2 regions of the Vagococcus coleopterorum genome follow, and region 1 is predicted to be linked to the other one. Evidence: predicted binding sites of a transcription regulator. Region 1 holds the regulator's gene; the other holds the start of a gene.
The links. The regulator HrcA, encoded in region 1, represses chaperone genes, less so after heat shock. The targets are predictions, from matches to a motif close to TTAGCACTCNNNNNNNNNGAGTGCTAA.
Positions count from the first base shown of each region.

Region 2: the regulator HrcA is predicted to act here: its motif matches at 1,626-1,652, upstream of groES (co-chaperone GroES).

Region 1 is NZ_CP049886.1:941,531-944,965, reverse strand. Features, by position in the region: gene dnaK (molecular chaperone DnaK) at 1-38, opposite strand, end outside; gene grpE (nucleotide exchange factor GrpE) at 81-626, opposite strand; gene hrcA (heat-inducible transcriptional repressor HrcA) at 619-1,692, opposite strand; gene G7081_RS04695 (YfcC family protein) at 1,943-3,435, shown strand, end outside.
Region 2 is NZ_CP049886.1:170,230-173,664, reverse strand. Features, by position in the region: gene G7081_RS00860 (redox-sensing transcriptional repressor Rex) at 177-830, shown strand; gene G7081_RS00855 (CPBP family intramembrane glutamic endopeptidase) at 849-1,499, opposite strand; gene groES (co-chaperone GroES) at 1,686-1,970, shown strand; gene groL (chaperonin GroEL) at 1,988-3,435, shown strand, end outside.

The sequences.
Region 1 (3,435 bases):
TTTGTTGTACCTAAGTCAATACCAATAATTTTAGCCATAATATAGATCTCCTTTTATATGTTAGTTTATTTTATATTTTTTTATTGAGCTACCATTACCATTGTCGGTCTTAAGACACGATCATGTAAAATATAACCCTTTTGTAACACTTGAACGATTTGATCAGCTGTTTGACCATCTTCAAGTGGAACTGTTTGAACTGCTTGATGAAGATTTGGATCGAATGTTTCACCCATTGCAGGGATTTCTTCGATTCCAGAAGTTTTCAAAGCATGTAGCATGCTTTCCATTACCATCTCAATACCTTTTTTCAAACTTTCGCCTTGTTCATCTGTTACTTCGATTGCTAAAGCTCTTTCTAGGTTATCGATAGCTGGTAATAATTCTTTCCCTAAATCTTGCGAACGGTATTTAGCTGCTGCTTCACGATCTTTAATTGAACGATTACGAACATTAGCCATTTCCGCTTGAGCTCTTAGGAACTTATCTTCCATCTCATCTAGTTTTTCTTGTAACTCTTCTTCAACTGTTTTTTCAATAACTTCTTCAGTCATCTCTTCAACAGCTGTTTCTTCCGTTGCGTCAGTTTTCACTTCTTCAACTGTTTCTTCTGTTTTCTCAGTCACTTCTTGTCTCCCCCTCTAAATCTTCTTGCCCATCATAATCAAGCAAGCGATAATATTCTGTTAATTCTTGTGATAGTTCTTGACGGAAAGCATCAACTAAACCTAATACTTTCGAATAAGACATATTCGTTGGTCCAAGTAAGGCGATTGTCCCTTTACCATGTCCTGCAACATCATATGATGCTGTAATCAGACTCATGTTTTCCAGTAAATCGTTGTTTATTTCATGACCGATTCGAATATCAATATCACTATCAGCTGGACTGATTAACTCAGTTAACTGATCTGGATTATCCATTAAAGAATAAACCGATTTAAATTGGGATAAATCTGTCATGACATCGAAGTCTAACAGATTCATCTGGCCACCTACATAGACTCTTTCTTCAAATGCATGCCCTAATATTTCATTGAAAAGATTCATCACGCCTGCTGGTGTATGGAAATACTGTTGCAGCAATAATGGAATTTCAGTGCGTAATTTTTGATAAACCGTTAAGAGTGGTTCTCCTACTAAGGTATCATTAATTAACTGAATCATCTTTTCTAAATCTTCATTAGAAACATCTTCCGGAATATTAAAGACTTGGCTTTCCACATTTCCTTTGTCAGTCACAATAATTGCCATAATTTGTTGGCTATTAAGTGGCACCATTCGGAAACCTGTTAAGCGGCGATCCTTAACATCTGGACCTAAAGAAAAAGCTGTGTAACTTGTCAAATCAGATAAAATTTCAGCTGAACGCTTAATGATATCATCAATGGCACTAAACTCTTGACCAAACGACCCTTTGATCAACGATAAGTCGCGAGAACTAACCGTTAATGGTTGGAGTAAGTTATCAACATAAAAACGATAACCTTCAACTGATGGAATACGACCAGAAGACGAGTGAGTTTTTTCAATCAAGCCCAACTCTTCGAGCAAACCTAAGTCATTTCGAATCGTTGCAGAACTTGCCTTAATCCCCTCATTCATCAAAGTCTTAGAACCAACAGGCACTCCAGTTGAAGTGTAAGTCTGAATGAGCAGACGTAAAATATTTAATTGACGTTCTGTTAACATTCTTCTCACCTCATTTTTCTAGCACTCGATACTATCGACTGCTAATACAATTATTATATTAACAAGGTAACCTACTAATGTCAACAGATAAGACTCATTTTTTAGCACTCGTACAAAAAGAGTGCTAACCTTAGTTTTAACGGTGCTAGCCTCACCTTTTTTCCATTATAAAACAAAATAATTCATTGCTCTTACTCGAAAAGAATCTTATACTAAAGGTGTATAAAAAAACAGAAAAGGAGATGTTTTTATGAAGAAAAAGAAGATTAGTTTCCCTTCCGCTTACACGGTCATTTTAATTGTTTTATTACTAGTTATGGCTCTAACTTATTTTATTCCTGCTGGTAAGTTTGAAACAATTCAATTTGATCCCGCTACAAAAGAATTTGTGATTACAGATACACATGAGCAAGAAGCTCAGCGCGTATCAGCTAGTCAACAAGTTCTTGATGATCATCAAATTAAAGTTGATTTAGCTAAATTTGAAGACGGCTCAATTTCAAAACCCGTTGCAATCCCAGGGAGTTATCAAGAGCTCGATGAGAAACGACCAAATGCATTTGGTGCACTTAAACAGTTCCTCCATGCTCCTATTCAAGGTTTAGCAGATTCAATCGGAATCATAACATTTGTTTTAATATTAGGTGGCATTATTGGTGTTATTAATAAAACGGGAGCATTCAATGCCGGTATGAACGCTCTATCAATACGTTTAAAAGGGAAGGAAAAATGGTTAATCATCATCATCTCTGTTTTAATCGCTGCTGGCGGAACAACCTTTGGCTTAGCTGAAGAAACAGTTGCATTCTATCCGATATTAGTTCCTATTTTTATGGCTGCTGGCTATGATGCTTTAGTTGCAATTGCCACTATTTATTTAGCTAGTTGCGTCGGAACAATGGCTTCAACTGTCAATCCATTCTCTGTCGTAATTGCCTCCGATACAGCGGGAATTCCTTTTACCCAAGGTATGAGTTTACGTCTAATCATGCTGACTCTCGCTTTAGTTCTTTGCATGGCATACATTATCCGATACGGAGAAAAAGTTCGAAAAAATGCTGAGCATTCATTAGTCTTTGATCAAAAAGAAGAATTAGAAGCGCAATTTTTAACAAAAGATAGTCAAGCAGAAGCGCCCGTATTTGATATTCGCAAAAAAATCATGTTGGCTATTTTCGCTCTTGGATTTGTTGTCATGGTGTTCGGTGTCAAAGATTATGCATGGGGATTTGATGAAATATCAGCTTTATTCTTATTCATTACATTCATTATGGCAGCTATTAGTGGCTTAGGTGAAAAGTCATTTGTTTCTGAATTTATAGCAGGCGCCTCTGATTTACTTGGAGTCGCATTGGTCATCGCCTTAGCACGTGGCGTAACTATTATTATGGAAGATGCTAAAATCAGTGACACTCTAATGCAATGGTTAAGTAGTGGTGTTTCCCACATGACAGGGGTTGTCTTCACAACGGTTTTATTCTTTGTTTATATCTTATTAGGTTTCTTTATTCCATCATCATCAGGGTTAGCTGTACTTTCAATGCCAGTAATGGCTCCTCTAGCCGATGTTGTTGGAATTGATCGCGCCTTAATTGTTGATGCCTACAACTGGGGACAAGGGATTATCGCATTCATTGCTCCAACAGGTCTAGTACTTGCATCGCTTGCTATGGTAAACATATCTTTCGATAAGTGGTTAAAATTTGTAACTCCTATTATGTTAGCTATTGGTGCCTTAGCTAT
Region 2 (3,435 bases), 760 kb from region 1:
GTCTTAAATGACTGGAATTACTTCACAAGCCGAGACAGAAAAATTGCTTTTTGTCTTAGAGAACTGGTATTATGTTAGAGTAATCAACATAGTGAAATTTTATTCAAAACGAAATTTCTTGTTTACTAGTAAACAATGCGTGATAGATTTTAAGATTAGTCGAGGAGGAAATGTTAATGAAAGATCAAGTGATTCCAAAGGCAACAGCAAAACGCCTACCTTTATATTACCGCTATTTAAAAGTGTTATTAGATGCGGGGACAGAAAAAGTTTCATCAACTGAGTTGAGTGAGGCAATCAAAGTGGATAGTGCGACAATCCGTCGTGATTTTTCATACTTTGGAGAATTAGGGAAACGCGGATATGGTTATGATGTGAAGAGCTTATTAGATTTCTTCTCAAAAACTTTAAGTGAAGACCGCTTAACAAATGTCGTTTTAGTTGGTGTTGGTAACTTAGGAAATGCCTTATTAAAATATGGTTTCCACCACAACAACAATATCCGTATTAGTGCAGCTTTTGACGTTCGTGAAGATTTAGTCGGACGCATCGTTGATGGGATTCCTGTTTATCCAATGAGTGAAATGGCTGAACAAATCAAACAACAACAAATTGAAATTGCCATTATGGCAATTCCCGCAAATTCTGCTCAAGATACTGCCGATTTATTAATTGAATCAGGTATTAAAGGAATTATGAACTTCACGCCAGTTCGTCTACACACGCCAGCTGATGTTCAAGTTCAAAGTGTTGATTTAACAAATGAGTTACAAACGTTGATTTATTTCTTAAACCATTACACACCAAGTAAAGAAGATAAAAAAGGCTAGCCATTGGCTAGTCTTTTTTTATTGGGTTAATTGAATTAGTAATACTAAACTGTTCATGCCGCAGTGGGCAATAATCGATGTCCAGATACTACCAGTTTTTTGATATAAGAAGTAGAATGTCATACCCATGATGAAGTAAACGATAATATGACCATCAAAGTGAGCGATGGCGAATAATAGTGAGGTCACAGCGGCACTTAGTACAGGGGAAATGTATTGAGATAAGAAACCAATTCCAGCACGACGGAATAAGAGTTCCTCCATGATTGGACCGGCAATACTCACATTGATAATGAATAACGGTGAGAACTGAATCATATCGATAATGTTTTCAGTATTTTCAGATCCAAGTGGTGCCTGGATAATGAGTTGTTCCATAATACTAGCGGCCATTTGTGCCACAAAGGCTAAGAAAATACCGGCGATTCCCCACAAGATAACTTTAGGCCAGGCGGTTTTTATTTTTTCAACGGATAATGGTTGTTTAAGGAATCTTCCTTGTAACAACATAATAAGAGCACCGATGATGTAAGCAATTGCTGTAGCTGACAGCATGGTATTCACATTGGGATTAGCCGATTTCGTAATGCAAAAAGTGATGCCAACCGGACTTAAATAAATTAAAATGTAGGTAATTAAAGTAGTAAAAAAATATTTGTTAATTGTCATTAAAAAGCTCCTTCAAGTATCTATTTGAAATAAGTATAATATAAATTTCAGCCAATACCTAATCAAATGAGTTGAGTGAGTAATTCTTGAAAAAAGCCCTGAAAATCAGTATGATAGAGAGGTAGTTTAGCACTGTTAAATATAGAATGCTAAAGTCCAGATAGTCAGGGAATGGAGGAACTAAAAATGTTAAAACCGTTAAATGATCGTATTGTCTTAGAAGTTGTGGAACAAGAACAAATGTCAGCTGGAGGGTTAGTCCTTACGACAGCAGCCAAAGAAAAGCCGCAAAATGGCACAGTAGTCGCAGTGGGAGCAGGCTATATCTTAGATAATGGCAATAAAATGCCGTTAACCGTACAAATTGGGGACCAAGTGGTCTTTGAAAAACAAGCAGGACATACCGTAAATTATGAAGGAAAAGATTACCTAGTCTTGAGAGAAAAAGATATTATCGCAGTGATTGAATAGAAAGAAGGAGAATAACAATGGCTAAAGATATTAAATTTTCAGTAGATGCACGTGCTGCTATGGTAAAAGGTGTAGACACCTTAGCAGATGTGGTGAAAGTAACATTAGGTCCTAAAGGTCGTAATGTCGTTTTAGAAAAAGCGTATGGTTCACCACTAATTACCAATGATGGTGTAACAATTGCCAAAGAAATTGAATTAGAAGATCATTTTGAAAATATGGGGGCACAATTAGTTTCTGAAGTTGCCTCTAAAACCAATGATATTGCTGGTGATGGGACAACAACTGCTACAGTCTTAACTCAAGCGATTGTGCGAGAAGGATTGAAAAATGTGACAGCCGGAGCGAATCCGATTGCGCTTCGTCGTGGAATTGAAAAAGCAACAACAGCTGCCGTGAAAGCCTTACATGATATTTCAAAACAAGTTGATTCAAAAGAATCCATTGCTCAAGTAGCTGCGGTATCATCAGGTTCTGAAAAAATCGGTGACTTAATTAGTGATGCCATGGAACGTGTCGGTAAAGATGGCGTGATTACCATTGAAGAATCAAAAGGAATTGAAACAGAGCTAGATGTTGTTGAAGGTATGCAGTTTGACCGTGGTTATTTATCGCAATACATGGTGACAGATAACGATAAAATGGAAGCTGTCTTAGATAATCCATACATCTTGATTACCGATAAGAAAATCTCAAACATTCAAGAAATCGTACCGCTGTTAGAAGAAATCTTGCAACAAGGTAAACCTTTATTAATTATTGCTGACGATATTGACGGCGAAGCATTACCAACATTAGTCTTAAATAAAATTCGTGGGACATTTAATGTAGCTGCGGTTAAAGCACCAGGCTTTGGGGATCGTCGTAAAGCGATGTTAGAAGACATTGCCGTCTTAACGGGTGGAACGGTTATTACCGATGACTTAGGTTTAGAACTAAAAGACACAACGATTGAATCACTAGGGGTGGCTCGCAATGTTGTCGTTGATAAAGACAGTACAACAATTGTTGAAGGAAGCGGGACGAAAGCGGCGATTGCTGATCGTGTTAACTTTATTAAAATTCAATTGGCTGATGCAGTGTCAGAGTTTGATCGTGAAAAATTACAAGAACGATTAGCTAAATTATCAGGTGGAGTCGCTGTCATCAATGTAGGTGCTCCAACTGAAACTGAGTTAAAAGAACAAAAATTACGAATCGAAGATGCGTTAAATGCCACACGTGCTGCTGTTGAAGAAGGTATCGTTGCTGGTGGTGGAACAGCCTTAGTTAATGTGGCTGAAAAAGTTGCAGCGGTTGAAGCGACTGGTGATGAGTTAACAGGTGTGCAAATTGTGTTACGCGCCTTAGAAGAACCCGTTCGTCAAATTGCCGACAATGCTGGTTTAGAAGGATCTGTTATTGTTGATAAATTAAAACAAGTTGAAACAGGGGTTGGTTTCAATGCAGCGACAGCCGAATGGGT